2 regions of the Dorea sp. OM07-5 genome follow, and region 2 is predicted to be linked to the other one. Evidence: predicted binding sites of a transcription regulator. Region 2 holds the regulator's gene; the other holds the start of a gene.

Region 1 (16,803 bases), on a different contig from region 2:
CACTTGGAGATCGTATTGTTATCATGAAAGATGGTGTCGTTCAACAGATCGGAACACCGCAGGAAGTATTTGATCATCCGGTGAACATTTTTGTAGCAGGATTTATCGGCATGCCACAGATGAATTTCTTTGACGCGAAACTGATTGAGAATGCTGGAAAATACCAGGTAGAAGTAGATGGAATCAGAGTGGAGCTGTCAGAAGAAAAAGAAAATAATTTGGCAGCAAAAGGTGTAAAATCGCAGAAGGTTACACTTGGTATTCGTCCGGAGCACATTTCATTGTCAGAGCCTGGAGCACAGGCAGTTACCGGTAAGATTGATGTAGCCGAGATGATGGGAAGTGCGATTCATCTGCATGTTACAGCAGCTGGAAAAGATACAATCATTATCGTGCAGACAATGGATCTCAATGGAAGAACACTTTCTGATCTTGCAATCGGAGAGGAAGTATCTTTTAAATTCCGTGGAAGTGAAGTACATGTATTTGACGAGGATGGAATCAATCTGGAAGCATAGCATTTTATCTCAGTCGAGAAGACTCCCACTTTTTTCAGGTGGTGAGTAACAGCAAATTTGTCTCAGTGGGAGTCCAATCTTCGACTGAAATAAACGCTCCGCGAGGATGCGCAGTGATTCTGTAAAGAATATGTCAGCTTATGCTGACCAGAATCACGCGCTAAGTCTCGTGGTTGCTCGACTTGAAAAAAGGGGCGGGAATACCTGCCCCTTTTTTTATGAAAATCCACAAAAATTAAAGTAGCGTGCTATATAAAAACAGGAGGGCTGAGAAAAATGCCGTTGGATGATTATAAACAGGCAAGAAAACTCGCACAGCGTCAGTCCAGACGGGCGAGCGCAAAGGGAGAATCACCATATCCGATCGTACTGGATGAAATTCTAGAAGGGGAGGAAACTGCAGGAAATCAATATCTTGGAATGATGGAAATTCCATTATCTTTGGTTGTAGGAACAAAAGAAGCCGCAAGGAGCAATGCGTTCAGTCCGGATTTTCTTCCCCTATTAGATGAGACATCGGAATTTGCAGCAAAGTGGACCAATCTTTTCCAGTCTCAGATGGAAGAAGGATTGAGAGATCCGGTGACCGTATATGAATACAGAAACAGATTCTACGTACAGGAAGGTAATAAAAGAGTCAGCATTATGAAATATTTGAAAATGCCGACTATATTGGCAAATGTTACAAGAATTCTTCCGGTACAAGATAATAAAAAAGAGAATGTAGTATATTATGAATTCGTAGAGTTTTATAAAAGAACCGGTCTGAATATGATCATATTTCCGGAACCGGGAGATTATGAAAGTCTGCTGCAGGCAATGGGAAAAGACTGGAACAGCAAGTGGAAAGAGAAAGAAATCCGAAGACTGTCAAGTGTATATATCCATTTTCAAATCATGTATGAATCTATGGCCGGAGATTTTGTGCCGGAACATATAGGGACTGCTTTTTTGCGGTGCCTTGATATTTTTCCATATGAAGAATTGAAAGAAAAAACGTCTGTGGAAATCCGTGAAAAACTGGAAACAATCCGTGAAGAAATTGAACCGGAAGCGCTGAAAACAGAGGTGGAACGCGTGATGGAGCCGGAGGCGGAAAAGATCCCGATTTTGACAAGGTTTCTGACACCGGCGAAAAGAGTGATGAAAGTTGCTTTTATTTATGAAGGAAGTGCAAATTCCAGTGAATGGAACTATGCGCATGAACTAGGGAGACAACAGCTGGAGGATTCATTTCGTGGAAGAGTAATTACCAGTGTATATGAGAATATCCAGTCGCAGACAGCAAGAAGTGAAGTGCTTGAGGCGGCGATCGAGGATGGAAATACGGTGATTTTTACTACAGCCGCAACGTTGATGCAGGCATCGGTGCAGGTCGCTTTGCAACATCCGGACATTTATATTTTTAATTGTTCTTTGAATTTCCCATACAAATCTGTAAGAACATATCTGACAAGAAATTATGAAATTAAATTTTTACTGGGACTTATAGCGGGAGCAGCGGCAGATAGAGACAGCGTGATCGGCTATGAAGAGGATTATCCGATGTATGGAACTATTGCGAATGTCAATGCATTTTCAATCGGTGTTCAGATGATGCAGCCGGGAGCCCAGGTAAAACTAATCTGGACAGGAGTAAAAAATTCCAGATCTGAAGAAGAAAAGAAGGATTTGAAGATTATTTCAGCAAAAGAAATGATTAGTAAAAAAGGAACAGAAAGTCCATACGGATTATATTTTCAAGATAAAGGAGAAATCACAAGAATCGCGACCAGTATTGTAAACTGGGGGAATTTTTATGAACGGATCATGCAGTATATTCTGGAGGGATCATGGAAACCGCTTGCATATGGTGATAAAAAGACATTGAACTACTGGTGGGGATTGTCTGCAGGAGTGATAGAATTAATCTGTTCTGAAAGAGTTCCGGGCGGAGTAAAACGTATGGCAGAGAGCTTTGCCCAGTTTATTGCAGACGGAAGCTTTCATCCATTTGAAGGAGAATTATGTGATCAAAATGGGGAAATTCATGGAACTGCCGGAGAAATATTAGATGTTGAAGAATTGGTTACGATGGATTGGCTCTATGAGAACGTAATAGGAAGCATACCGGAACGGTCAGAATTAGAGGAAGGAGTAGGAGAACTTCTGAAATTGCAGGGGTTGTAGAAAAACGTATGAAAATACTCGTAATAGCAGATGAAGAATCCAGAAGTCTCTGGGATTATTATACGCCGGATAAATTAAAGGATATTGATCTTATACTGTCCTGCGGGGACTTGAAACCAGAATATCTTAGCTTTTTAGTGACAATGGCCCATTGCCCATTATTATATATTCATGGAAATCATGATGGGATATATGAAAGAAAAGAACCAGAAGGCTGTATTTGTATTGAAAACCAGATTTATGAATATAAAGGGATAAGGATTCTGGGACTTGGCGGATCTTGTTGGTACAATGGCGGATCCCATCAATACACACAGAAAGAAATGAAGCGCAAAGTGCAGAAAATGTGGTTGAAAATGAGACAGAAAAAAGGATTTGATATTCTGTTGACTCACGCACCGACGAAAGGGATCAATGATGAAGAATCAGCCGCACATCAGGGATTTGAAGTATTTAAGGAGCTTTTGGAAAAATATTCGCCGAAATACCATCTTCACGGACATGTGCATCTAAATTATGGAAGAAAACCAAGAGTTACGAAATATAAGAATACGGTTATTATTAACGGATATGAGTCCTATATATTTACTTACGAAGAATAATTTGGCTGAAAAAAAGTAATATCTGGCAGATTTTCTGTTGAATGATCAGTGGTAAGTGAGAGTGAAAATGAAAATATTCAAAATTAGCACTCGCCTCTTGACAGTGCTAATAAAGTGTTGTATTGTTATATTGCAAGTAGAACAAGAGCAAGAAGGAGGTTGTCTTTATGAATATAAATAAATTTACACAGAAATCATTGCAGGCTGTGCAAGACTGTGAACGCATTGCATCTGACTATGGCAACCAGGAGATTGCACAGGAGCATTTGCTTTATGCATTATTAACACAGGATGACAGCCTGATCGCGAAATTGATGGAAAAGATGGGGCTCGATAAGAACCTTATTATTAATCGCGTGGAAGAGGCGATTACAAAACGCCCGAAAGTACAGGGTGGAAGACAGTATGTAGGACAGGATCTGAATAATGTTCTGATCCACGCAGAGGATGAGGCAAAACCGATGGGAGACGAATATGTTTCTGTTGAGCATCTCTTCCTCGCTATTATAAAATATGCAAGTAAAGATATGAAGGCACTGCTTCGTGAGATGGGTATCAGCCGGGAAGGATTCCTGCAAGCATTATCTACTGTGAGAGGCAATCAGAGGGTAACAAGTGATAACCCGGAAGATACTTATGATACGTTGAATAAATATGGTTCTGATCTGGTAGAACGGGCAAGAGAGCAGAAACTGGATCCGGTGATCGGACGTGACTCTGAGATCCGTAATGTAGTCCGTATCCTTTCACGTAAGACGAAGAACAATCCGGTTCTAATCGGTGAACCAGGTGTTGGTAAGACAGCAGTTGTGGAAGGACTTGCACAGAGAATTGTCCGTGGTGATGTACCGGAAGGACTGAAAGACAAGACAATTTTCTCACTAGATATGGGAGCACTTGTAGCAGGTGCTAAATATCGTGGAGAATTTGAGGAACGTCTGAAAGCAGTTCTGGAAGAAGTAAAAAACAGCGATGGACGAATTATCCTGTTTATTGATGAGTTGCATACGATTGTCGGTGCCGGTAAGACGGACGGTGCAATGGATGCAGGAAATATGTTAAAACCAATGCTTGCCAGAGGTGAACTGCATTGTATCGGTGCAACAACACTGGATGAGTATCGTCAGTATATTGAAAAAGATGCGGCACTGGAACGTCGTTTCCAGCCGGTTATGGTAGAAGAGCCGACAGTGGAAGATGCAATTTCCATTCTGCGTGGACTGAAAGAACGATATGAAGTATTCCATGGAGTGAAGATCACAGATGGAGCACTTGTTGCAGCAGCAACACTCTCAGATCGTTATATTTCCGACCGTTTTCTGCCGGACAAAGCGATCGACCTTGTAGATGAAGCATGTGCCATGATCAAGACAGAACTAGATTCCATGCCTGCAGAACTGGACGAATTACAGCGTAAGATCATGCAGCTTGAGATAGAAGAAGCAGCTCTTAAGAAGGAAGACGATCGGTTGAGCCAGGACAGACTTGTACATCTGCAGGAAGAACTGGCAGAGCGCAGAGAAGAATTTGCAAGTCGTAAAGCACAGTGGGACAATGAGAAAGTCGGCGTTGAACGTGTGCAGAAGATCCGTGAGGAGATTGAGCAGATCAACAAAGAGATTGAGAAAGCACAGCATTCTTATGACTTGGAGAAGGCTGCAGAACTGCAGTATGGTAAGCTGCCACAACTGAAGAAACAGTTGGAAGATGAAGAAGCTAAAGTAAAAGATGAAGACCGCGATCTGGTACATGAAAGTGTTACCGATGATGAGATTGCGAAGATCGTATCCCGGTGGACAGGTATTCCGGTTGCCAAATTAAATGAGAGCGAGAGAAGCAAGACACTGCATCTGGCAGATGAGCTGCATAAACGTGTCATTGGTCAGGATGAAGGTGTGGAACTTGTAACCGAAGCAATCATCCGATCCAAAGCCGGAATTAAAGATCCAACCAGACCGATTGGTTCGTTTCTGTTCCTTGGACCTACCGGAGTCGGTAAGACAGAACTTGCAAAGACACTTGCAGAGAGCCTGTTTGATGATGAGAATAACATGGTGCGTATCGACATGAGTGAGTATATGGAGAAATATTCCGTATCCAGACTGATCGGAGCGCCTCCGGGATATGTCGGATATGATGAAGGTGGCCAGCTTACCGAAGCTGTCAGAAGAAAACCTTACTCAGTTGTACTGTTTGATGAGATTGAAAAAGCACACCCGGATGTATTTAATGTATTATTGCAGGTGTTGGATGATGGACGTATTACGGATTCCCAGGGACGTACTGTAGATTTTAAGAATACAATCCTGATCATGACATCCAATATTGGTTCCCAGTATCTGCTGGATGGAATTAATGAAGATGGAACGATCAAACCAGAAGCACAGGAAATGGTTATGAATGACCTGCGTGCACATTTCAGACCGGAATTTTTGAACCGTCTGGACGAGACGATTTTATTCAAACCATTGAACAAAGATAACATTTATCATATAATTGACTTACTTGTAAAAGATGTAAACAGACGTCTGGCAGACAAAGAGATTTCCCTTTCCCTGACAGAAGCTGCAAAGAATTATGTAGTGGAAGGTGGTTACGATCCGACTTACGGAGCACGTCCGCTGAAAAGATATTTGCAGAAGCATGTTGAGACACTGGCAGCAAAACTGATGCTGGAAGGTGAGATCCGGGCAGGTGAGACTATTGTGATTGATGTTGAGAATGAAAAACTTGCTGCGCATATTCAGGAATATATGCAGGTGGTACCAGAGTCTGACTTATAAGGAGCGATAAGATGCCATGGATAATCTTCCATATAGATGTGAACTCTGCGTATTTAAGCTGGAGTGCAGTGGAACAATTGAAGAATGGAGCGGAGACGGATCTGCGTAAGATACCGGCTATCATCGGAGGCGACAGAGCTTCCAGACATGGAGTCGTGCTTGCCAAATCCATTTCCGCTAAGAAGTATGGCATCCGCACAGGGGAACCCGTTGTGGATGCCATTCGTAAGTGTCCGAATCTTGTGATCGCACCGCCGGATCACAGACTTTATTCGGATTACAGCAGAAAATTGATGACATTTCTGCGCGGTTATACGGATCAGATCGAACAGGTCAGCGTAGATGAGTGTTATATGGATTTTACAGAGATCGCGCCGCGTTTTTCATCACCGATGGAAGGCGCTTTAGAGATTAAAAATGAAGTCCGCAGACAGTTTGGATTTACTGTGAATGTTGGAATATCGGAAAATAAACTGCTGGCAAAGATGGCATCGGATTTTGAAAAACCGGATAAAGTACATACGCTATTTCCGGATGAGATTAAGGAGAAAATGTGGCCACTTCCAATTGGAGAACTTTTTATGGCGGGCAGGTCGAGTGTGGAATATTTACAGAAGCTGGAGATCCGCACGATCGGAGATCTGGCACAGATGAATCCGGAACTATTGGAGATACATCTGAAAAGCCACGGGCGCAAACTATGGGAATTTGCCAATGGTATGGACAATTCGCCGGTAGAACCGGTACGTCAGGAGGCAAAAGGAATCGGCAACTCTATTACACTGCCGCAGGATGCAAAGACAGAAGAAGAGGCGTGTGAAGTGCTGGGAAAACTGGCAGGAAGCGTAGGAAGGAGACTCAGGAAAGCTGGGCAGAAAGCCGGAATGATCAGTGTGGAGATTAAGTATTATAATTTTGAAAATAGTTCCCACCAGACACAGCTGGAGAGAGCAACCAATGAGGATGCCAGAATTTACGAGACAGCAGCAGAATTATTCCGGGAAATGTGGAAAAAACAACCCATTCGTCTGCTGGGAATCCGAAGTTCCAAGTTGACGGATGCGTTTGCACCAGAACAGCTTACCATATTTGAAGTACAGCCGGAGATGGAGAAAAGGAAGAAAGCCAGTGAAAAGAAAGCAAAGCTGGAGCAGGCTTTAAAGGAAATACGTGGAAGATATGGAGAAGAAGCCGTGATCCGCGGCAGTAATATGGAAGAAAAGCGGGAAAAAGAAAAATGATGAGAAAAAAGATTTTTGCAGCAGTGGGAATGTTATTGCTTGTGATCGGACTATGTGGAGTTAAAAGCTATATGAGACAGATGAAAATAAGAGAGAATGAAGAAGCACAGAAAATAGAAAAGCAAAAAGAAGCGGCACAGGAAAGAAAAGAAGCAATGGAGCAACGAAAAAAGCAGGAAGAAGAAAAAAAACAGAAAGCAAAAGAACAGCAGAAAATAATAAAAAGACAGAAAAAGATACAGATCTGTATTGATCCGGGGCATTATTCAAAAAAGAATGAAGTCTATGAAAACGGAAAAGTTGTTTACTGTGAAGGCAATTTTACATTGCAGGTGGCAAAAGAACTGAAAAAGATACTGGAAGAACGATATGGGGTGATTGTACATTTGACACGTACCAGCGGCAATATCTGTATCAACGGATACGAGAATCTGGCACTGGATTCCGGAAAAATCAGCCTGCGCGGTGAGGCGGCAAAAGGCATGGATCTCTTTATTTCACTCCATACGAATGCTAATCTGGAACATGCCAACGGTGTGGATACGAACAGACAGCCAATTGGCATTACAAAGCCAATTGTGATTGTTAATACTGTTGCAATGGAAAGTAAACAGGCACTTAGTGTGGCAAATGCAATCGGAACCAGTCTGGCAGTTTCCAATGCAAAATTAGGAATCAGCACACAGGAAAAGTTTCACACAGTAAGTGGAAAAGATGATATACTGAACTGGACAGATGCTTATAATGACAGTGTGGATAAAGAAGGAACGGTCTGTGCCCGTCGTGGAAATAATGGTGATTATTACGGCGTATTAAGGGGCGCATCGAATGTTGCGGTACCGGGAATGATCGTGGAGCATGGTTTCCATACTGTACCAAAGATGCGTAAGCTGGCAGCAGATGGAACGCTGGCAAAGGAATGGGCAGAAGCAGATGCGAAAGGAATCGCAGAAGGAATGAGATTGGAGGAGGAATAACAATGTTTTGTGCAAATTGTGGCTCTGAGCTGGAAAAGGGTGCCAGATTCTGTCCGGAATGTGGTGCACCGGTAGAACCGGTACAGCCGGAGAAAACCGTACAGAATCCGGGAAATACACAGGCATCCGGACAGATACCACCAGCAGGTGGAAGAACAACATCCGGACAGACACCGGCATCACCGAAGAAGAATCAGACAGTTATTATTGCAGCGGTTATCGCAGCAGTTGTATTTATTATCGGTGGCGGCTTATTATATGGGACGGTTGGTCTTGCATGGCAGAAGAACAGTGCAGTGTCAAAGATTGAGAAAGCCGGTCTTGAAGATTATCAGTCGGAAGAAGCAAGGCTGGCAGCAGAATGGGAGAATCTTGGTGTACTGGATTTTGGCGGTAAAAGAGCTGTTGTTAAAGAACTGAAAGAACTTAAAAAAGGTGTGGATGCATTTCAGGACTGTGCGTCAGAACTGTCAGAGATGGAGAAAGAGAAGAAACAGTATGATCTGGATTCTGAAAGTTACAGCACATATGAAAGTGCATTAAAAGAATGTCGCAGTGCAATTAAGAAAAAAGAAGGCAAAAAGACACAGACAACTTATAAGAATGCTGTGAAAGCATTGGAAGCATTAAAAAGCGCAGATGACCAATATATTTCTGATCAGGTATCTATGTATGAAAATGTAGATCTTTCCGAGGCATCGTCCAAAGAAGTAAGCAGTTATAAGACGATTTTAAAAGAGATTCAGAGCCTGACAAAAGAAAAGACGAGAAATTACAAATCTATCCAGAAAACATTTGCAAAGATGGATCAGGCAATCTATCTGTATATCGATCCGAAGAATCCGCTGGATGTTACAGTTCAGCAGGTGGATGCGTCTGCATTTCCGAAGATCCGTCTGTATCTGAGTGTGAAAGATGGCAATACCGGAGAAGTACCGAAGAAGCTCAGTAATTCGCTTTTCTATATTAAGAAAAAAGATGCAAATGCAAAATATGTGAAGCAGATAATTACTTCTGCCGGACAGTTACCGGACAGTTAAATGAAAAAGAAGCGCTGAAGGTAGATATGGTTGCAGATGTCAGCGGAAGTATGGATGGTGGACCGCTGGATGAAGCAAAACAGATCATGTCAGATTTTGTAAACAGTGTGCAGTTTGACGCCGGAGACAAAGTGGAACTTACATCATTCTCTACAGGAGTCCGCCTGGAACGGAAATTTACCGATGATGCCAGCGATCTTGTGAACTGTATTAACCAGTTGCAGACAGAAGAAGAGACCAGCCTGTACGATGCTTTATATACTTCCGTAGAACGTGTTGCGGCACAGAATGGAGCCAGATGCGTGATCGCATTTACTGACGGACAGGATAATCACAGTAATTGCAGCCCGGATACCGTGATCCGGACAGCAAACCGTTATCATGTACCGATTTTTATTATCGGAATCGGAGGTTATGATTACAATGATGCAAGATATATTGCGGAACAGACTGGTGGAGCTTATTATAGTGTTACAGATGTAAATGGCATGAAGAGTATTTACGATCAAGTTTATGAAATGGAAAAACAGCTTTACATGGTTGAGTTTGAAGACAAATCTGACATGAAGCTGGAAAGTAAAGCAGATATCGAAGCAGGATATAAGAGTGTGGAATATGGCGGCTCCTGCAAATACAGCTATACACCGAATGTATTGTTAAGCGCCAAGAGTGCAGATATTTATAAGGATGGACCGGAGGCGGTTGTGGAAGGTTATCTGAAGAATTTTGCAGAAGCAATGAATACAAATGATTTTTCAGAGATTTCCGGATATCTGAAGAATGGAAGCCCGATTTATAAAGAACAGGAGAAATATGTTCAGCGTAAAATTTCTGAACAATTGGATTCTTATGAACTGACAGATGTAAAATACAGCGGTAAGAATAAGTGCAAGATTTCTACAAGAGAGACTTATTATGTGCAGGTGGCAGGTAAACCGCTGCAGCTTATGACACAGGAGTGTACCTATGTGCTTGAGAAAAATGGAAATGACTGGGAGATGACATCTTTCGCAGATATTAAAGTTACAGACCGGATCAATCAGTAAATGCCTGTCTGGCACGAAGATTGCAGAGGATGGAAGAGGAAACTCTGAAATGAAAATATTCAAAACAGGGTGTTGACAAAGTTAAAATCCAGGGATATAATGTGAAACATAAGAGCAGTTGCGAATTATATTTTTATAGTTTGCAGCTGTTTTTTTGTCGTTTTGACGTATGGAAGAAAGATATAAATTCAGATGGGAGGTTATCAAAATGAAAAAAATGAACTGGAAAGAATTGATGATTGATGTTTTGGTGGATATTGTAGCGGGTATGATCATTGCAATCGGTATTTACAATTTTGCTTTAAATGCGAATTTTCCGGTAGCAGGATTTTCTGGTATCGCGATTATCTTATATCACCTGTTTGGTATCCCGGTTGGAGCCGGTACAATTTTGTTAAATATCCCGGTTTCAATTTTATGTTATAAATTCCTTGGAAAGAAGTTTTTCTTTGTTTCAGTAAAAACAACGATCATTTCATCTCTTTTAATGGACTATGTAGCACCGCTGCTTCCGGTATATAACGGCAGCAGACTGTTGGCAGCATTATGTATGGGTGTGCTTTGTGGAATCGGTTATGCGATGATTTTCATGCGCGGTTCTTCCACAGGCGGACAGGATTTCATCAGCGTTTCTATTAAACAGGTAAAACCGCACATGACACTGGGCGTGATCACATTTGTACTTGATATTACAACAATCATCCTCGGAACAGTTATCGTATTCAAAGACGTAGACGGACTGATCTATGGTGTGATCGTTACTTATCTGATGGCAACTGTAATGGACCGCATTATGTATGGTATTGATGAAGGAAAGATGACACTGATTGTAACAGAACGTGGAGAAGAGCTTGCAAAAGAGATTGATGCATATTCAGGAAGAGGTTCCACAATCTTAAAAGGTATGGGAAGTTATTCCAAAGCAAATAAAGATGTTGTTATGTGTGCATGCAACAACAAGCAGATGTATTCAATTAAGAAACTTGTACATGAGTTAGATCCGAAAGCATTTACCATTATTATGGAATCCAATGAAGTCGTAGGAGAAGGCTTCAAGGAAGAATTGCCGGATATTGATCTGTAGAATATTATATAAATTAAAAAAAGAACTGTCGTAACAGATGGTTCTTTTTGTTTATACGAAGTCGAGCAGAAGTTAATCTGCTCGATTTATGGCGACAAAGCAATTACAATGAATTAAGAGAAAAGGACCATCGCACGTTAGTGCAATAGCCCTTAATATAAATACAGATAGATTTATTTCGCGTATAATTTTACAACTTCAACAGCTACGTCAACTGTCTGATCCATACCCTCGACTGTGATGTGCTCGTACGGTCCATGGTATGCATGTCCACCGGTACCAAGGTTCGGGCAAGGAAGTCCTTTGAAGCTTAACTGGCATCCGTCTGTACCACCACGAATTGGCATTACAAGCGGTGTCACATCTGCATTCTCACATGCCTGTTTTGCATTGTCGATCAGGTGCATGCATGTCTCAATAATCTCAGCCATGTTGCGGTACTGCTCTGTGATCGTGAGAGTAACAGTGCCTTCGCCCCATTTTTCATTCAGATTTTTTTCAATCAGGCGGAGTGTTTTCTTCTTAGCTTCAAAAAGTAATTTGTCATGATCTCTGACAATATAATGAAGCTCTGCTTCTCCAACTTCACCTTTCATACTTACGAGGTGATAGAAGCCTTCGTAGTCTTCAGTTCCTCTTGGTGTCTCCATAGAAGGAAGTGCATTGTTAATCTCCATAGCTACAAGACTCGCATTGATCATTGTATCTTTGGAAGATCCCGGATGTACGTTGAATCCTTTGATTACGAAATCAGCTTTGCATGCGTTAAAGTTTTCATACTGGATTTCACCTTCTGTGTCTCCGTCCAGTGTGTAACCGTAGTCTGCATCAAAACGTTCTACATCGAAATGAGAAGCGCCGGTTCCAATCTCTTCATCCGGAGTAAATGCAACACGGATCGGCCCGTGAGGAATATTTTCTTCATTCAGATATTCGATCATTGTAAGAATCTCGGCGATTCCGGCTTTATCGTCGGCACCGAGAACGGTTGTACCATCTGTTGTAATCAGTGTACGTCCTTTCTCAGGCTTGTAAGATGTGGAAAGTTCTGCACACTTAAGACAAGACCGCTATCCCCAAGTTTAAGATCCTGTCCGTCATAGTTCTCTGTGATAACTGGTGTGATATCGTGGTCACAGAAATCAGATACGGTATCCATATGAGCGATGAAACCGATCTTCGGTTTGTCTTCATATCCAGCTGTTGCCGGAAGTTTTCCATACAGATAACATTGGTCGTCCAGATAAACATCTACAAGACCAAGTTCTTTCATCTCTGTCTCCAGAATTCTTGCAAGGTCAAACTGACATGTGGAAGACGGAACAGTGTCACTGTTCTCATCACTAGGTGTACGGACAACAACGTACTTTAATAATCTTTCATAAGCTTTCATAAGTTGATTCCCCTTTTCTTGTATATTGTTTCTGCAAAAGATTATAACACATTTGCAGGAAGATGGACAGGAAAATTATCCCGGAGCAGTTCTTGTACTGTAGTGGAAAATGTTTTATAATAAAGATTACGAAAAAAAATGAATGAAATGATGCAGGAGGCACGACGCATGAAATTAACCAGTTTATTGGAACGTTTGGAATATGAAGTCCGTCAGGGAAGTGATGAGATCGAAGTGACAGAACTTGTCAACGATTCGCGCAAAGTGACGGAAGGCAGTGTATTTGTATGTATTAGCGGAGCTGTATCGGATGGACATACTTATGTAGAAGAAGTCGCCGGTAAAGGCGCAAAAGCAGTGATCGTAGAAAAGCCGGTAGAAGCACCGGAAGGAGTGACTGTTATCCATGTAGATGATACCAGATATGCGCTGGCACTGATGTCAGCGGCTTATTTTGGATATCCGGCAGAAAAACTGCATGTGATCGGAATTACCGGTACAAAAGGAAAGACAACGACAACATATATGGTGAAGTCTATTCTTGAAGCAGCCGGACATAATGTCGGACTGATCGGAACGATTGAGGCAGTTATTGGAGACAAGACAATTCCGGCGAATAATACAACACCGGAGTCCTTTACAATCCACAAATATTTTGCAGAGATGGTAGAGGCAGGTTGTGACAGTGTTGTAATGGAAGTTTCTTCACAGGGATTGATGCTTCACCGTACCGCAGGAATCCAGTTTGAGATTGGTATATTCACTAACCTTGGAGAAGACCACATCGGACCGAATGAGCACAAAGATTTTGAAGATTACAAACGCTGCAAAGGTATTTTATTTACCCAGTGTAATCTTGGAATTGCAAATGTAGATGACAAGTGGTACAAGGATGTATTTAAAAATGCAACATGCCGCGTGGAGACGTTCGGATTTTCAGAGGAAGCAGATTTAAGAGCAGTAGATGTGAAACACGTTTCAAGACCAGGATACCTTGGCATGCATTATCATGTAACCGGACTTCTGGACATGGATGTGGAAGTAGACATTCCGGGAGAATTCAGCGTATACAATTCTCTTACGGCAATTGCAGTATGCAGACATTTCAGAGTACCGGAGGAAGATATTAAGAAGGCATTAAAGGCTGCAAAAGTCAAAGGACGTGTAGAAATGATCAAAGTTGCGGATGATTTTACGCTGATGATCGACTATGCGCACAATGCAATGAGTCTGGAAAGTTTGTTAAATACGATGCGCGATTACAATCCGGGACGTCTTGTAACCGTATTTGGCTGCGGTGGAAACCGTTCCAAGACAAGACGCTACGAGATGGGAGAAGTTTCCGGTAAATTATCTGATTTCACAATCATTACATCGGATAATCCACGTTTTGAAGAGCCACAGGATATTATCGATGACATTATTACAGGTATGAAGAAAACAGACGGCAAATATATAGCAATCTGTGACAGAAAAGAAGCAATCCGTTATGCAATCGAACATGGTCAGCCGGGAGATGTCATCATCATTGCCGGAAAGGGACATGAGACGTATCAGGAGATCAAAGGCGTAAAATATGATATGGATGATCGTGTGCTGATCCGTGAAGTATTAGAAGAACAAAAATAAAGGAGCAAGATGTACGCTGATATTATCATAGACATCACGCATGAAAAATTAGATAAAGTATTTCAATATAGCATCCCTTCCCGGTTAGAAGGGATGCTTGAGGTTGGAACAGAAGTTGTTGTTCCGTTTGGAAGAGGCAACAAAGAAACACACGGCTATGTTATCGCGTTTTCGGAAAAGACAGATTATGATCCGGCAAAGATCAAGGAGATTACAGGAAAAGCGAAAGAAAGTATGGCAATTGAGGGGAAACTGGTTGCATTGGCGGCATGGATGAAGGAGCACTACGGCGGAACGATGATCCAGGCGCTGAAGACGGTTCTTCCTGTAAAAAAGAAAGAGAAGATCCGGCAGAAGCGCACGGTGCACCTGCTTTTAGACGAAGAAGCCGGAAAGCGTCAGCTGGATATTTATCTGCATAAGAACCAGAAAGCAAGAGCCAGACTGCTGGCAGGACTTCTGGATCAGCCGGTACAGGAATACGAACTGCTGACGAAGAAACTGAATGTGACAGGTACCGTGATCCGCACGCTGGAAGAACAGAAGATTCTTACTGTTGAATATGAAGATATGCTGCGTAATCCGGTCGATTATCAGAAAAAGACTGGAAAGCAGATCGTTTACACCGAAGAGCAGGAGAGAGCGATCCGTACTTTCGTGCAGGATTATCAGGCAGGAAAACGAAAGACATATCTCCTTTATGGAATTACCGGAAGTGGTAAGACAGAAGTCTATATGGAAATGATCGAACAGGTCGTAAAAATGGGAAAACAGGCGATTGTGCTGATTCCGGAGATTGCACTTACTTATCAGACGGTAATGCGATTTTATGGAAGATTTGGCGACAGGGTATCTATTCTCAATTCCAGATTGTCACCGGGAGAACGTTTTGATCAGTTAGAGAGGATCAGACGTGGAGAAGTCGATGTGATGATCGGACCAAGGTCGGCACTGTTTACACCATTTTCTGATCTGGGACTGATCGTGATTGATGAAGAACAGGAATCGGCTTACAAAAGTGAGCAGGTGCCAAGGTACCATGCCAGAGAGACAGCAGTTGCAAGAGCGACGATGGAAGGAGCGAGTGTCGTGCTCGGTTCAGCAACTCCTTCCGTGGATGCTTATTTTAAGGCGAAGCAGGGAGAATACACATTGCTGGAACTTACCAGAAGAGCGAAGGGACAAAATCTGGCAAGCGTATATACCGTGGATATGCGGGAAGAATTAAAAAAAGGAAACCGTTCCATTATCAGCGACCGTTTAAAAGAACTGATCGAAGACCGTTTACAGAAGCATCAGCAGATCATGTTGTTTTTGAACCGGCGCGGTTATGCGGGATTCGTTTCTTGCAGGTCCTGCGGATATGTAGTAAAATGTCCTCATTGCGATGTGTCGCTGTCGGCACACCGCGGAGGAAAACTGGTCTGTCATTACTGTGGCTATGAGACGAAACAGATGAACCGGTGTCCCGAATGTGGTTCCGGTTATATCGGAGGCTTCAAAGCAGGTACACAGCAGATCGAGGAACTGATAAAAAGGATGTTTCCGCAGGCTGGCGTGCTTCGGATGGATCTGGACACAACAAAATCAAAGGACGGACATGAGAAGATCCTGGCTGCATTTGCAAACCATGAAGCAGATATTCTGATCGGTACACAGATGATCGTCAAAGGACATGATTTCCCGGAGGTGACACTGGTAGGTGTGCTGGCAGCGGATCTGTCACTGTATTCAAATGACTATCAGTCGGCAGAACGTACGTTCCAGCTGTTGACGCAGGCAGCCGGCAGAGCAGGCAGGGGATCCGCCGGAGGCGAAGTTGTCATACAGACGTATAGCCCGGAGCATTACAGTATCCAGAGAGCGGCAGCTCAGGATTATGATGGCTTTTATGAAGAAGAGATCAACTACAGGAGTCTGATGGGGTATCCACCGGTGCATCAGCTTCTTGCAGTCTGGATGAGTGGAAGTGAAGAAGAGCATCTGAAGAAAGCGGCAGGATATTTAAAAGAATTTACAGAGCGGCTCAACCGGCAGAAGAAACTGGCGATCATCGGACCGACTGCTCCGTTTATTGAAAAAGTAAATGACAGATACCGGCAGCTTATCTATATTAAAAGTGAAGAATACAAATTCCTGATCGAAGCAAAAGATCTTATGGAACAGTATATAGAGATGAATTCAGGCTTTCGAAGCCTTCGGATTCAATTTGATTTTAACCCAATGAGTACAATGTAAACAGGAGAGAAGAGAGATGGCAATTAGAAAAATCCGTGAGTTAGGCGATGAGGTCCTGACAAAACCATGTAAAGAAGTAACGA
Region 2 (16,803 bases):
CACCCATAGGCAAAACGTTCTTTTACACTAATCTTTGTCGTTTCCATAGTATCTCTTCTCCTTTGTTTTTTCTTAACATATTCTATCAGATATTTTTCTGGTAGATTAGGCGCAAAATCCACTTACTATAGGTGTATTTCCGATATTTTTTATATTATTTTATCTTTTTCTGTATTAACGATAATTTCTATCTGATTATTTTTCTCCTTTCTTGCCTGTGTCGGTGTACATTTGTATCGCTCTTTAAACCAACGCATGGCAACTTTATAATTCGTACAGCCATGACGCTGAAAAATCTCATTTACATAATCATCTGTATTTAGCAGATCTCTATGAATATGGTTCATTCGCACTTCATACAGATATTCCATTGCAGTCAGTCCAATCTGTTTCTTCAACATTCTGGACAGATAATCCGGGTTGTATCCAAACTGTCCGGCTGTCTCCTGCACCGTTACCTGTCTGCTGTGATTTTCATCCAGATACCGCATGATCTTCTTCAATTGTTCTCTGTTCTTTCTTGCTTTGCTGATCTCTTTTTCTACCAGTTTTTCTGAATAAGAATGTAAAAACATATACATAAGATCATAAAGAAGGCTGTTAAACTTCAAAAGGTATCCTTCCGGGCGAACTTCATAGATCACATACATGTCATAGCATACCTTTTTCAGCCATTCCAGTTTCGTAATCTCTGTCTGGCGTTTTGGGTTGGGATCTATATGAAAACGCATCTGAGCATAATCCGGTATATATTTTTCCAGAAAAATTTCCGGCACCTGCAGAACAAGCGATTTATTCTTCGTACTCCTGAAAGAATGAATCTCTCTGGAATTGAGCAGACAGATATCACCTGCCTGTACTTCTTTTTCTCTATCTTCCATCTTTACATGCATGCTGCCTTCCAGCATATAGATGATCTCCAGACTGTTATGCCAGTGCGGTGCGACATAACTTCCTTGATCCACTGACAGATAAAACCGGACATCCACATCCTGATTGCTCGCGACAATTTCGTGATGTACTTCATAGTCTGCCATTCTCATCCCTCCTTTTGAACATCGAACCCCAATACGGTCATGCTTCATATTTTCATAATATACTTTATCATAACTGCCAGACGAACATCTTATAATAGCTAAAATTGCCCCCGGATTTTGATGTTCAAAACCCAGAGGCTCTCTTCCGATATTTCTATCTTACAGCATCTCAATAAATGCAGTAATTCTTGTATTAAGCTGTCCAATATCTGCTTGCGAATAATCTGTCTCAACATTGATATACGGAATATGCTTCTCTTCATTTACAAATTTGCGTACAGATAATGTCTCGACATTGTATGTATGACATGCCTGCAAAGTCATCTCTACAACACCGTCCACCTGATATTCGTCGATCAGTCTGCCTAACAGCTCAAAACGGTTCGGGTTCGGAGTCATAACCGAACATCCGATATTCAGATATCTTCTTGCAATTGCATCATACACATCCGGATTGTTCTCGTCTACCAGCTTGTCAATGGATTTTGCACCGGAACAGTTCTCATATGTAACAACGATTCCGCCGTTATCTTCCACTGCACGGATGACCTTCTCCGTTGCTCCTCCGATCGGACATCCTGTGATCAGAATTCGCGGTTTCTTCTCCTGCATTTTACCTTCGGCATACTCTTTCTCAATCTTATCTACAAGTGCATTTACCTCATCAGGAATCTGTTTGCGATCAAATTTAAATGTACTTCCGTATAAAACTTTGAATAAATCATAGCCAGAAATCGGCGCCGGATCATGGCGCATAACCTCATAAAGCTTCTTCAAAGATCTTCTCGCTTCATTATTTACTTTAACTGCTTCTCTGATCTGTTCTTCTGTAATCTCTACATCAAACTTTTTCTCCAGATATTCTTTGAAACGGATGATCTCTTTCTTCCAGAGTTTTAAAGAATTTTCACTCTGCGAATTAGGAAGCTCCATTACGAATGTATCCTTAAACTCGGACATTAATTCGTACATCTTCTTCTTTCCGTCACAGGTTGTCTCTCCGACTACAACATCGGAAAAATAAAAAAACGGACATTTGTCTGTCTTCGCAAATCCGTAGCTGGATTTGATCAGCGGACATAAGTTCTTTGGAAGATCCTTTTCCGCTTCTGCAATTGTCTCATCCGATGTAGAACAAAGACTGACTGTTGCAGCTCCCATTGCCATTGCAATCTCCTGCGGAAAATAAGTACAATAAGATCCTACTACCGGTATTCCCTGATCTTTTAACTGTTTTACTGCAAGGAAAGAGTTCTTTCTCTGTTCTGCAAATTCTTCAAAAACCTCCGGCAGTTCTTTAATTACTTCCATGGTTGTTCTCCTCTTTGACATTTACAATTTATTTACAGCATCGGTCAAATAATCATTGCTGATCTCGTAGAAACGCTCTTCTTCCACTGCTTCTGCCAGTCCTGCATCGATCGGCATCTTTCCAATTACCGGAATATCCAGTTCTTTTGCCGTCTCATCTACATGGCTCTCACCAAATACAGAAATCTTCTTTCCGCAGTCCGGACAGACAAGATAACTGTAATTTTCTACAATTCCAAGCACCGGAATATCCATCTGACATGCCATATTGTATGCTTTCTTCACGATCATCTGTACCAGATCCTGTGGAGATGTTACAATCACGATTCCATCAACCGGCAGTGACTGGAATACTGTAAGCGGAACGTCACCGGTTCCCGGTGGCATATCTACAAAGAGATAATCCAGTTCTCCCCACATAACATCTGTCCAGAACTGTGTTACAACATTTGCAATGACCGGACCTCTCCATATAACCGGATCAGATTCATTCGGCAAAAGCAAGTTAACAGACATGATCTTTGTTCCGTCTTTTGCTTCTTCCGGAATGATACCTTCTTCTGTTCCCATTGCCTGTTTGTGGATTCCATACATCTTCGGGATGGACGGACCTGTAATATCAGCATCCATGATTCCTACATTAAATCCCTGCTCTCTCATAATACGCGCAAGGGATGCTGTTACCATAGATTTACCAACTCCGCCTTTTCCACTTACAACTGCAATTACTTTATTCACATGTGAATGTGGATTTGCCGGTTTCAAAAGACTCTGCGGTTTGCTTCCGCAGGAATCTGCATGTGCGCATCCGGCACAATCTGACGGCTTACATCCATTTTGTTCTTCTGCCATTCTAACTGTCCTCTTTTCTTGATACTTTTTATTTCACTGCTCTGTGAAACAGCTCTTTCTTATTCTTCTACTGCTGCGATCAGTTCTACTTCGCATTTGACATTCTTCGGAAGTGTCTTTACAGCAACACAGCTTCTTGCCGGTTTAGATGTAAAATATTTTGCATATACTTCGTTAAATGCTGCGAAATCATTCATATCTGCAAGGAAGCATGTTGTCTTAACTACTTTGTCAAAAGATGTTCCTGCTGCTTCCAGAACTGCTGCCAGGTTCTTGCATACCTGTTCTGTCTGCTCTTCGATTGTCTCCGCTTCTACTGCATCTACAGCCGGATTGATTGGAATCTGACCTGCAGAGTAAAACATTCCTCCATGAACATATCCCTGTGAATAAGGTCCTAATGCTTTTGGTGCTTTTTCTGTTGCTACTACTTTCATAATTAGTTCTCCTTTGCTTTTTCTAATATTTTCTGTGCAATACACACATCAAAAAGTCCCATACCTACGGATTTAAAATAGGTGGTCTTTTTTGGGTCGGTAATTTCCTGCGGATTCCCTGCCAGATAATCACTCATTAAAATTGTCTGCTCTTCTTTCAGACGTCCATCTTTTATCGGCTGACTTAAGTCTCCACTCTCTTCGCATGCATATGGGAGCTCAATGTAGACTTCATTTGTCAAATCCCAGATCGCATCCGGAATCTCACGCATCTCAGGCGTGTAAGAACCGATTGCAATGATACATTTTCCTTCTAACAAATCCTTGTCATCCGGTAATACCGGCTGCGTGGAAGGTGTTGTTGTACAAATGATCTCACTGTTTTTAACCATCTCCTCCACTGTCTTACATTGTACTACCTTTACATCCGGGTTATCAATAGCTTTTTCCAGTCTTGCCAGATAATCTGTCAGATCTCTGTCACTGTGATTATACACATAAACCGTATCAATCGGTCTTGCCGCACATGCATACAACGCCTGATAGAATCCCTGTACACCGGCTCCTGCGATTCCGACTGTATGACAGTCTTTTCTGGATAAATGCCGGATGCCGACACCTCCGACTGCTCCTGTTCTCCATGCAGTTACCCTCTGGCCGTCCATTACTGCCAGCGGTTTCCCTGTCTTATAATCATTCAGATACATGATTCCATCGATAGATGGCAAACCAAGTTCTGCGTTATCTGGAAAAATACTTAAAATTTTTGTTCCAATAACTTCCTTCGTATAACATGGCATATACATCATTGTCTTGTTCGCATCTTCTACACACGGACGCGGCGGCATATAATAATCACCTGCTTTAAAAATCTTATAGGCTTCTTCAATCTGATCCATCATCTCATTTCTGTCGATCAGCTTATCAATCTGTTCACTGTCTAAAACTATCATACTACTTCTCCTTCCAATTCTTCTCTTTCTCTTGTGACATCTTTCAACCACTTATAGCTTAAATACCGCTTAATCGTAATCGGTATCTTGATCAATTCATCGCTCATCAATATCATATAAACAACCGGAACACCGGCATGGAAGATAAATGCTGCTGCCGCTCCCAATAAGATTGAGCAGCCCCACATCGTTGATACATCCATGATCATTCCGAATTTGGTATCTCCTCCTGACCGGAAAATTCCGATCACCATTGTCGTATTAAATGCCTGCGCCACAGTAAAATACGACATGACAAAAAACATAAAGCTTAAATAACTTCCCGCCTGTGCCGTAAGTGCCAAATTCGCTCTTGCAAGCGGTGCCGCCAGCAGGATCAGAAGTCCTCCAAGTCCTCCGAGCAACAGGCTCAACCAGATAAAGCGGACTGCATACGCTTTCGCATGTTCCATCTTCTTCTCACCAATTGTCTTGCCTAGATAAATAGCCGCTGCATTTGAAATACCAAAAGCTACAACCGTTGCAAGCTGTCTTGCCACCTGTGCCACAGAATTAGCCGCAACTGCCGCGCTTCCAAGATGACCGATCACTGCCGTATTCGCAGAGCTTCCAAGTCCCCACATTAATTCGTTTAATACAACCGGAAGTGCATAAACAAGAAAGTCTTTCCATAAAACAGGATCAATGTGCAGCATATCCTGCAACCGGATCCGTACGATTTTATTTTTCAAGAATGCATAGAACAGTACCATAATCGTCTCGGCACCTCTTGCACACAATGTTCCGATCGCCGCACCCGCAATGCCTAGTTTCGGAAATCCAAACATCCCAAAGATCAACACAGCATTGATAATAATATTCAGACCCAGCGACACTGCATAGATAAATGTTGCTATGACAACCTTCTCCATACTGCGGATAATATTCAGATATACCTGTGTTACTGCCATAAATATGTAAGAAAGTGCCACGATTCTTAAATATTTCACACCTTCTGCTATGACAACAGGATCAGAAGTATAGATCCGCATCAGCAGCCCCGGTATGCCAAGTGCCGCCACTGCAAATACAACCGCCGTTGTCAGTCCGGTACGAAGCCCGATACCAAGTATTTTTTCTATCGTTCTTGTGTCTTTCTTTCCCCAATACTGTGCGGTCAGCACCGTTGCTCCGGATGTCGTACCATAGAAAATCAGTGTCATAATAAACTGCACCTGTCCGGCAAGTGATGCTCCTGACAGTACCTTTTCTCCGACTTTTCCAAGCATAATCACATCCGTTGCCGTCACACCGACATTAATCAGATTCTGTAATGCCATCGGGATTACCAGTGCAAATACGCTCTTATAAAAAAGTTTCCAGTCGATATTTAAGTTCTTCGTCTTATTCATGATTTGCTGCTTTGTAGATTTCGTACATATCCTGCTTCTTCAGTTTCTTAAAGCTTCCAAGTTCTACAGTATCTCCTTTTGTCGCACTATCTGCCATCTGCATAAGAACATCATCTTCCAGTACGCCGGTCTTCATCTGTCCAATACATACTGGCATCTCGATTCGTTCAAAGAACTTCTCTGTCTCTTCAATCGCTGCCAGTGCAGCCTTTATATCATCCACTTCTTCAATCCCCCAGACTTTTCTTCCGAAATGTGCAAATCTTGGGATGTCAATCTGGTAAACATACCGTGCCCAGCTTCCCCATACTGCGGAAAGTGTTGCTCCGTGTGCTTCATCAAACATGCCACCGATCTCATGCCCCAGCTTGTGACATGCAAAATCTTTTGGTCTTCCAAGTCCTGTCATATTATTATGCGAAATGCTTCCGCACCACATGATTTCACTTAATGCATCATAATTCTGCTGATCTTCATATGCTTTTAATCCATTGCGAATCACTGTGCGGAGAACACCTTCTGCAATCTCATCTGTCAGTTCATTACCATCTACCGGTGTGAAATAACGCTCCATTGTATGCATCATAATATCTACAATTCCACATGTAAGCTGATACTTCGGCAACGTATACATCAGTTCCGGATTCATCATTGCAAACTTCGGACGCACAAGATCACTGTGTGCACCTACTTTCTTTCCGGTCTCCTCATTTGTCAATACAGCAGAATCACTCATCTCACTTCCTGCTGCCGCAATCGTAAGTACAACTCCAACCGGAAGTGCCTTCTCAATTGGAACTTTACCACTCCAGAATTCTTCCAGATCTGTTCCCGGTTTTGCTGCTGCGATTGCAATTGCTTTAGCAGTATCAATACAGCTTCCTCCACCAACTGCCATAACCAGATCAGCGCCAGAATTGATTGCCTTTTTCACGCCTTCTTTTGCAAGGGACATTCTTGGATTCGGCTTCACGCCTCCAAGTTCTTCCACTTCGATTCCTTCTGCTTTTAAAACCGCTTCAACCCGTCCGAGCAGCCCACTTCGAACGACACTTCCACCACCATAAACAAGCAGAACTTTCTTTGCCTGCCATTCCTTTGCAAGTGTTCCTGCTTTCAGCTCTGCCTCTTTGCCAAACACAATCTTCGTTGGCATATATTGTTCAAAACTATGCATGATTTTTCTCCTTTCCGTTTCCAAATCCGTATCTTTTATTATAACGGATAAGTCTTGTTCCGTCCACCACTTACATGCCGAATCATTCCCTGTACGGACTTGTTTGCATTCTGCACGGTCAGTACAATCTCCGGATATCTGTTTTGGAACACACGGAATACTTCATCTGCAAATCCCTGTCCGAGAATTTCCACATCTCGAAAATCAAAAATAATCTCTTGAAATTCTTCCAGACGTCTCAATATACGTCTTGCCTGTGATCTGGCAACCGGATTACCAAACGGACACATCTCCTTTACTGGAATAAGTGCAATGATATCTATATACAATATCATCTGACCAGATTGCCATAGATTCCAGGCATTTGGATGTAAAAAAAATACCCTCTCCGAAATGTCCTGTGGCATCTGTTGTCAATTTTCCCTTATTTTTGCCCTTATGAGATAATCGTAAGGGAAATAAGGGAATGTTTTATTTAGTCATTGCCTGCCACTTTATCAAGTAACTTTGCGGATTCCCGCTTAGCTTTTCTTGTAGAGTGTGCATAGACATTCATTGTGGTAATCTGCTATTTCTCTTATTATTTGTGCAACTGGTATATGTTGCAATCAGGTGGTATATAAAAGGCTGGCGAGATACAAGGAGTTATTATTAAAATTGCAAACAGATAGATAAAATATATAAATATATAAATCTATCCATTTGCATATAGAATACTTTTATCTTTTGAACATTGTAAATATGATGCATAAATAGTATATTGTCAGCATAATTGATACAGATAATATAACGAAAAACAACATCATCTCCAAATATTGTATGATTACAGAAAGTAGAAATTAAGAAATTTCCTCTGTTTTCTTCTTTCTGTATTCATTTGGACTCATATGATAATATTGTCTAAACTTCCGGCAGAAATAGCCGGAACTTGTAAATCCGGTTTCTTCTGCAATGGAAGAAACCGATTTTTGAGTGATATAAAGTTGTTCAGCAGCCTGTGCTAGTCTGTATTGAATTAGATATGCTACCGGAGAACAGTGGATGCCAGTTTGAAAAATGTGTAATGCTCCACTTTTGCTGATAGATGCCGATGCCGCAATCATCTCCAATGTAATCTCTTCCATGTAGTGATCATGAATATACTGCATCATAGCTTGTAATCTTGCTTGTTTGTGATTTAATCGATGAATACTGTTAGAATCAGAAGTCCAGTCCATATTTTTTTGCAATATGTTCCAAAGCTGAAATAAAAGTTGTATAGTACATAATTCATTATCCGGCTTAGTTTCCTGAATAGTACAAATTTGCGACAAAAGTTGTAGCACCTGTTTTCCAAATGTGTTGGATGGACTGAAAACTTGATATGGAGCAGACGAGCTTATCACAGGAAGAATATATTTTTCGTAAATGAGGCTGTTTTCGGGTGCTAATAGGGTTGGCGAAAAAACAATATTAGGTGCAAATGTACTGCTTTGTGCTTCAAAACGATGCAGGACACCGCTATTGATAAATATGCCGCAACCTTTATGTAGTTCTATTTTGCTTGTACCTATAAGGCAGAGCGCAGTACCTTCAGCAGTATAAAGAAATTCTAATTCATGATGCCAATGCCAGTCAATGCGATGGAAGTCAAATTTCCAAATATTATCAGGATAGTATGCAAATGGATAACGATTGTTGCCATGCTGGATGGTTTCTCGTAGTGTTTCATCTGTAGTTATCTCAAAAGTCTCCATGCTATATTTCCTCATAAATAATAAAATTTGTTATATTGTACCATAAATATATGATTTTATACAATGACTAGATATAAAGTTTACGATATAATCACATTTATTAGAGGAGGACAAAATGAAAAACCAATATAATAAGACAATTACAGCCTGTTTTGTAGGTTATATTGTACAAGCTATCGTTAATAATTTTACACCACTGCTTTTTTTGTTTTTTCAGAAATGCTATCATATTCCAATTTCCCAAATTACATTGTTAGTGACTTTTAATTTTGGGATACAACTACTGGTTGATTTTCTTTCTGTCAGATTTGTTGATAAAATAGGATATCGGATATCAATGATTATAGCTCATGTTCTAGCAGCGTCAGGATTATTCTTTCTTACAGTTTTACCAGAGATTTTACCAGTTTCCTTTATTGGAATTTTGATTGCTGTAATGATCTATGCGGTGGGTGGTGGACTTTTGGAAGTCCTAGTCAGTCCAGTTGTTGAGGCTTGCCCATCCGACAATAAGGAAAAAGCAATGAGCCTGTTGCATTCTTTTTATTGCTGGGGACACGCCGGAGTTGTACTCATATCAACCGTGTTCTTTTATGTAGTCGGTATAGATAACTGGAAAATATTAGCCATTATTTGGGCGGTTATTCCAATTGGAAATGCTTTTGTTTTTTCAAAGGTTCCCATTGCACCATTGCTTGAGGATGGAGATACCGGACTTGGATTAAAGGAATTGTTTCGGATGAAATTTTTTTGGATTTTGTTGATTATGATGATATGTGCAGGAGCAAGTGAGCAAGCAGTAAGTCAATGGGCCTCTGCTTTTGCAGAAAAAGGTCTTGGAATTTCAAAGGCAGCCGGCGACTTAGCAGGGCCGATGGCATTTGCGGTTCTAATGGGAATATCAAGATTGTTTTATGGTAAGTATGGTGACCGTATCAATTTGGAACACTTTATGATTTATAGTAGTTTTTTATGTATTTTATCCTATTTAGGGATTTCATTATTCTCGATTCCGCTATTAAATCTGATTGCCTGCGCTGTCTGTGGGCTTTCAGTGGGAATCATGTGGCCTGGAACTTTCAGCAAGGCATCGGCAGCTTTGCCCAAAGGGGGAACAGCCATGTTTGCATTGCTGGCATTAGGTGGAGATATAGGTTGTTCAGGAGGTCCTACATTGGTTGGAATGGTATCAGGAGCTTTTGGGGATAACCTAAAGATGGGAATTTTGGCAGGAATTATTTTTCCAGTGTTGCTACTTATAGGAGTCATTCTTTGCAGAAGACAAAAGAAAATTACTAAATATTTTTGCTTCTTTTACCGGTCCTGCCACACAGACAAGCACAATTGCACAATTTTATCATCTGTTTTCTATCGCTAATAAGCAATTTTAAAAAAACAGAAAGAGAATATGCATCGATATATCTCTATATCCGATTCACATTCTCTTTCTGTTCATTATTCATCTATGGCTAATAAATCTCTTCTAATCCTCAAAAGCTTCTTTCACTTTATCCATAAAGCCTTTTTTCTTCTTTCCACCTTTTGCAGAATCCTTTGGTTCGGATGATTCCGGTGTATGCAAAGTATTGCCGGAAAGCTCATCGAACTTGCGGAGTGCTTCTTTCGCTTCTGCACTTAAATGTTCCGGTGTCTGGATCACCAGTGTTACATAATGATCGCCACGGATGCTTGCACTTCGGATAGAAGGAACTCCCTTGCCTTTGAGACGTACTTTTGTACCGGTCTTGGTTCCCGGTTTTACAGTGTAGATCACATCTCCGTCTACGGTCTTGATCTTCACATCTGCACCAAGTGCTGCCTGTGCGAATGAAATCGGTACCGTAGAAAAAATATGCATATCCTGCCGCTGGAAGATCGGATGTCTGGATACAACCACTTCTACCAGAAGATCTCCTCTTGGTCCGCCGTTCACGCCCGGTTCTCCTTTTTCACGGATTCTTACACTCTGTCCATTGTCAATACCTGCCGGAATGGATACAGATATTTTCTTTCTGTTGGAAACATAACCGGTTCCACCGCAGCCTGAACACTTCTCACGGATGATTTTACCGGTTCCGTGACAGTCCGGACAGGTCTGTACATTCTGTACTGTTCCGAAGAAGGACTGCTGCGTATAAACAACCTGACCTTTTCCTCCACATTTTGAACATGTCTCCGGGGATGTTCCCGGTTTTGCACCTGTTCCATTACATTTCGGACATGAATCTTTTAATACAACATCCAACTCTTTTTCACAGCCAAACACTGCTTCTTCAAATGTAATTCTGACACTCTTGCGGATGTTTGCACCTTTCATAGGTCCCTGACTGGCACGACCGCCTCTTCGGCCGCCTCCAAACAGATCACCAAACATATCTCCGAAAATGTCACTGAAATCTGCGCCGTTAAAATCAAATCCGCCGAATCCACCGGCTCCGCCTGCGCCACCTTCAAAGGCTGCATGACCGTACTGGTCGTACTGGCGACGTTTGTCTGCATCGCTCAGTACCGCATAGGCTTCCGATGCTTCTTTGAATTTCTTTTCCGCCTCTGCATCACCAGGATTCATATCAGGATGGTATTTTTTAGCGACTTTTCTGTATGCTTTTTTAATTGTGGCTTCATCTGCATCTCTGCTTACGCCAAGCACTTCATAATAATCTCTCTTTGATTCTGCCATCTCTTATCCCTTTCCACTGTAAATCTAATCTGCCTTTCCTGTACCTGTAAGCACCTGCCACTGACAGCTTCTTACGGATACTGTGAAACAGAAAGAAGTTCTGTGTGCCCGGCTTACACCGGACACACAGAACAACCTATCTTACCAGGTCTTATACTTCTTTATAATCTCCGTCTACTACGTCGTCTCCCTGGAATCCTTCCGGTGCCGGACCTGCTCCCTGTGCACCTGTTCCCATGTTCGGATCAGCTCCCTGTGCGCCAGCTGCAGCTCCTGCCTGCTCATACATCTTTGTGAAGAGTTTCTGAGCACTCTCTGTCAGTTTTTCTTTTGCTGCTTTAATCTCAGCGATCTGAGCATCTGTCATCTCTTCTGTATTTGCCTTCTCAAGCAGATCTTTCAGTGCTTTGCAGTCAGCTTCTACTGCTGCTTTGTCAGCTGCATCCAGTTTGTCTCCAGCTTCAGACAATGCTTTCTCTGTCTGGAATACGAATGCATCTGCTTCGTTCTTTGTATCGATTCCTTCTTTACGTTTCTTATCCTGTGCTTCAAATGCAGCAGCTTCTTTTACAGCTTTATCAATATCTTCATCAGACATGTTAGATCCTGCTGTGATTGTGATATGCTGCTCTTTTCCTGTTCCAAGATCTTTTGCAGATACATTTACGATACCATTTGCATCGATATCGAATGTAACTTCGATCTGCGGTACTCCACGCGGAGCCGGTGCGATTCCATCCAGTCTGAACTGTCCGAGGGACTTGTTGTCTTTAGCAAACTGTCTCTCACCCTGTACAACGTTGATATCAACGGCTGTCTGGTTATCTGCTGCTGTAGAGAAGATCTGGCTCTTCTTTGTCGGGATTGTTGTATTTCTCTCGATCAGTCTTGTAGCTACACCACCCATTGTCTCGATAGACAGTGACAGTGGAGTTACATCCAGAAGAAGGATGTCGCCTGCGCCTGTATCTCCTGCAAGTTTACCACCCTGAACAGAAGCACCAAGTGCTACACACTCATCTGGGTTCAGAGATTTGCTAGGCTCTTTACCTGTCAGACGTTTTACTTCTTCCTGTACAGCCGGGATACGTGTAGATCCACCAACCAGCAGTACCTGACCAAGCTCAGAAGCTGTGATACCAGCATCAGATAATGCTCTCTGAACCGGCTCAGATGTCTTCATCACAAGGTCGTGTGTCAGTTCATCAAATTTAGCTCTTGTGAGGTTCATATCAAAATGTTTCGGTCCCTCTGCTGTAGCTGTAATGAATGGCAGGTTGATATTTGTGGTTGTTGCAGAAGAAAGTTCTTTCTTCGCTTTCTCAGCTGCTTCTTTTAATCTCTGCAGTGCCATCTTATCTGTAGATAAGTCTACACCTTCCTGTTTCTTGAATTCGGCGATCATGTAATCTGTAATCTTCTGGTCAAAGTCATCTCCACCAAGTCTGTTGTTACCTGCTGTAGATAATACCTCGATAACACCATCACCAATCTCGATTACGGATACATCGAATGTACCACCACCAAGGTCATATACCATAATCTTCTGTTCATTCTCATTGTCAAGTCCGTAAGCAAGTGCTGCTGCCGTAGGCTCGTTGATGATACGTTTTACATCAAGTCCTGCGATCTTACCGGCATCTTTTGTAGCCTGACGCTGAGCATCGTTGAAGTAAGCAGGTACTGTGATAACAGCTTCTGTTACTTTTTCTCCAAGATATCCTTCTGCATCTGCTTTTAATTTCTGAAGGATCATTGCTGAAATCTCCTGCGGAGAATATTTCTTCTCATCTACAGTTACTTTATAATCAGATCCCATCTCTCTCTTGATAGAAGAGATTGTTCTCTCTGCGTTTGTAACTGCCTGACGTTTTGCAGGTTCACCTACAAGACGCTCTCCTGTTTTTGTAAATGCTACTACTGACGGTGTAGTTCTTGCACCTTCTGTGTTAGCGATAACTGTTGGCTGTCCACCTTCCATTACGGCTACACAGCTGTTTGTTGTACCTAAGTCAATACCAATGATTTTACCCATAATAATTGTCCTCCTGTTCTATTTCTAAATAAATTCTAATTTGCTACTTTTACCATACTGTGTCTCACTACAGAGTCACGATACATATAACCTTTTTGGAATTCTTCGGCAATGATATTCTCACCGAGATTCTCATCTTCCACATGCATAACCGCATTATGAAGATTCGGGTCAAATTCCTGACCTACCGCTTCGATAGGTTTCACCTCGATTCCTTCCAGTGTTGTCATCAGTTGTTTGTAAACCTTCTCCATTCCCTGGATAAATGGATCCTCTTTGTCTTCTTCCTTCACTGCATCCAGACCTCTTTCGAAATTGTCTACAACCGGAAGAATCTTCTCTATGATATCTTTCGCACCAACTTCGTACATTTGGGATTTCTCCTTCTCTGTACGTTTGCGGAAGTTATCAAACTCTGCCATCTGACGAGTGAGTCTGTCAGTCAGTTCCTCAATCTTCTCGTCTTTTTTATCTTTCTTATCCTTCTTGCCAAATAACTTCTTGCCGGATTTCTTCTCTTCTGTATCGGATTCTTTGCTGTCCTCTGTCTCTGCTTCCTTCGCTTCGTCTTCGGCTGCCTCTTCTTTAGTGGCTTCAGCTGTCTTCTTTGCTTCCTCCACAGCTTCCTTTACCATCTCTTCCTGGCTCTTTTCTTTGTTATCTTCCAAGGGTACTTCCACCTTTCTTATTCATTCTTATGAAACATCTGATCCAGTTCTGTCTGGAGACGCTTCATAGATTTTAAAACATGCTCATAATCCATCCGCTTCGGTCCGATAATGCCTATCGTTCCCTTCATGCCCTCGCCTAATTCATAGGTTGCGGTCACGACACTGCAGTCCTTCATGTTCTGTACCGGTGCTTCATCACCGATATAAACCTGAATTCCTGTATTCTCTTCATGAGAAAGTGTCTGGGTTACAAGCTCTGTAAGCTGTTGTTTTTCTTCAAATGCACTGATGATATCCTGAGCGCTCTGCTTATCGCTGAGCTCCGGATATTTGAAAATGTTCGTCGCACCACTTGTATAGATCTGCATATCTTCATCGACCTGTATCGTATCTGCGACTGCATCCAGTACGTTGCCAATCACCACGCTGTGAATACCTGCCTGCTCTTTGAGTCTTGCGATCAGTCCTAAATTGATCTCCTCAATGGACATACCATTGAGTGTTGTATTCAAAAGCATATTCAGCTTCAGCAGGTTCTCATTGCTGAGCGGTTCTTCCAGATGAATGAGCTTGTTCTTTATCACATTGCCGCCGAGAACAATTACCGCGATCACCTGTTCTTCATCCACCATAGACAACTGGAGGAACTTGATCTTATTGGAATTGTTCATCGGAGTGGAAACCATCGTTGCGTAATTCGTATTGTTCGCTAAAACTTTGGCTGCCTGTTTCAGAAGCTGATCCATCTTATCTGCTTTCTGAAGCATCTGATCCTGCATATCATTCAGTTCCTGCTCCTTCTCCTGCATCAGCATATCTACATATAATCTGTAGCCTTTATCCGAAGGAATACGACCTGCCGATGTATGTGGCTGTATGATATAACCAAGTTCTTCCAGATCCGCCATCTCATTACGGATCGTTGCTGAACTTAAATTCAAATCCGTATATTTGGAAATGGTTCTCGATCCGACCGGCTCGCCACTCTCTAGATAAGTCTGTATAATCGCATGTAAAATCTTAAGCTTACGATCACTCAGTCCATGTTCTTCTAACATCAGCTCTCCTCCTTTCGGATTTTTCTTTGTTAGCACTCATTAGAAAGGAGTGCTAACATCTTTCGACTATTAATGTAGCACTCCTTTTTCTGTTTGTCAACAGTATTTATTATTTTTTTAGATTCTTTTCAAACGCTTTAAAACAGTCTAGCTCAGTTCTACTTTTGCAGCCTCTTCCGGTTTGAAATCATTTGCCAGATCATAGATATTATGTCCTGTAGACTCACTTAATACACGTCCCTCTAATGAATAGCAGCGGATAAATCTTTTACCATCTACACTTGACCAGTGTTCTACATCCCAGCTCATGTATCCGTCTTCATCAGATTTCTTCTCTTTCAGATAAAGATCTACCTGACGGCCGTCTTTCATAAGCTGAACCAGTCCGTCTGTTCCATTTACTTCTACTTCTGCTTTGTTTACTGTGTCAAAAATTTTCATTTTGCATTCCTCCTGCGTGGTTATATATTTCCTCTATTATAGCCTTTTTCTATGTAAAACACAACCGAACATCCCCTATCCTTCAAACATTTTCCGCAGATCTCTTCTTTTCTCCACCTCAAGTTTTGAAAATATACGGGTAATTACATTTTTCACATAACCATAAGAATAATGATATTCCGCCGCAATCTCCCGGTTGTCCATCCCTTTTGCAATTGCCTGCGCAATCTTCCACTCGATTGGGCTTAACACTTCCTGCATCTTTTTATACGTTTCATTCTCCTTTATTTCTTCCGTTCGTTCTTCTCTGGCCCGTCCTTCTTCATATTGTAAATGGCGTTCCACTCTTGCAAGCAGTACTTCTTTCACAAATGGTTTCACAATATAATCTACCGCGCCGGATTTTAATCCGCGCACTTCATAATCTGCATCGGAAAATCCGGTCAGGAAAATAATCGGCACACTGCCTGCCGCCGGAATCTTCTTCATCTCATTTAGTGTCTCATATCCATCCATTCCAGGCATAGCAATATCCAGAAGGATCAGATCCGGGATCACGCCTTTTTCCAGAAGTGCAATCGCCTGGCTCCCGGCTTTGGCTACACTGACACTGTAAAATTCTGACAGAATCTCTTCTGCTGTCTTTAATAAAATCAGATCGTCATCCACGACCAATACATGTTTTTTCTCCATCAGTGTTCCTCCTTCCACTTTCTGAAAATACTCTCTGCTTCTTCAAAATCCAGCTCGCGGATTTTCTGTCCGATCTGTTCCAACAGCTTTCTTCTCTCCGGATCATTTTCTGTGTCCAGCAGCTTTTGATTCCAGGTGGAAGCTTCCTTCCCCTGATAACGCATCAATGCTTCCCGTAATGCTTTTTCATAGGTTTCTTTCAGATTTATATCTGCTATGGTACTTTCTGCTTCTTCGTTTTCTCTCTGCGGTATGAGCTGCACTATTTCTTTCCGGAACTGTCTGGCTCCTTTTACCGTTCTCTCCCATTCCAGATAAAGAAGCGGCATTG

What was found. The regulator HrcA, encoded in region 2, represses chaperone genes, less so after heat shock. The targets are predictions, from matches to a motif close to TGTTAGCACTCNNNNNNNNNGAGTGCTAACA.
Region 1: the regulator HrcA is predicted to act here: its motif matches at 3,371-3,401, upstream of clpB (ATP-dependent chaperone ClpB).

Annotation. Positions count from the first base shown of each region.
Region 1 is NZ_QUKZ01000013.1:38,950-55,752, reverse strand. Features, by position in the region: gene DXC04_RS11945 (ABC transporter ATP-binding protein) at 1-518, shown strand, start outside; gene DXC04_RS11940 (BMP family ABC transporter substrate-binding protein) at 795-2,687, shown strand; gene DXC04_RS11935 (metallophosphoesterase family protein) at 2,696-3,289, shown strand; gene clpB (ATP-dependent chaperone ClpB) at 3,457-6,072, shown strand; gene DXC04_RS11925 (Y-family DNA polymerase) at 6,084-7,313, shown strand; gene DXC04_RS11920 (N-acetylmuramoyl-L-alanine amidase family protein) at 7,313-8,290, shown strand; gene DXC04_RS11915 (zinc ribbon domain-containing protein) at 8,293-9,330, shown strand; gene DXC04_RS11910 (vWA domain-containing protein) at 9,357-10,376, shown strand; gene DXC04_RS11905 (YitT family protein) at 10,585-11,460, shown strand; partial or broken gene pepT (peptidase T) at 11,634-12,853, opposite strand; gene DXC04_RS11895 (UDP-N-acetylmuramoyl-L-alanyl-D-glutamate--2,6-diaminopimelate ligase) at 13,022-14,482, shown strand; gene priA (replication restart helicase PriA) at 14,492-16,720, shown strand; gene def (peptide deformylase) at 16,737-16,803, shown strand, end outside.
Region 2 is NZ_QUKZ01000014.1:32,488-49,290, reverse strand. Features, by position in the region: gene DXC04_RS12280 (MFS transporter) at 1-47, opposite strand, end outside; gene DXC04_RS12275 (AraC family transcriptional regulator) at 150-1,037, opposite strand; gene DXC04_RS12270 (double-cubane-cluster-containing anaerobic reductase) at 1,197-2,348, opposite strand; gene DXC04_RS12265 (Mrp/NBP35 family ATP-binding protein) at 2,370-3,200, opposite strand; gene DXC04_RS12260 (RidA family protein) at 3,260-3,637, opposite strand; gene DXC04_RS12255 (ornithine cyclodeaminase family protein) at 3,640-4,590, opposite strand; gene DXC04_RS12250 (MATE family efflux transporter) at 4,587-5,981, opposite strand; gene DXC04_RS12245 (iron-containing alcohol dehydrogenase) at 5,974-7,158, opposite strand; gene DXC04_RS12240 (STAS-like domain-containing protein) at 7,197-7,493, opposite strand; gene DXC04_RS16215 (DUF6040 family protein) at 7,697-7,813, shown strand; gene DXC04_RS12235 (AraC family transcriptional regulator) at 7,998-8,894, opposite strand; gene DXC04_RS12230 (MFS transporter) at 9,010-10,272, shown strand; gene dnaJ (molecular chaperone DnaJ) at 10,378-11,574, opposite strand; gene dnaK (molecular chaperone DnaK) at 11,726-13,609, opposite strand; gene grpE (nucleotide exchange factor GrpE) at 13,645-14,244, opposite strand; gene hrcA (heat-inducible transcriptional repressor HrcA) at 14,295-15,338, opposite strand; gene DXC04_RS12205 (hypothetical protein) at 15,486-15,779, opposite strand; gene DXC04_RS12200 (response regulator transcription factor) at 15,855-16,472, opposite strand; gene DXC04_RS12195 (ATP-binding protein) at 16,472-16,803, opposite strand, start outside.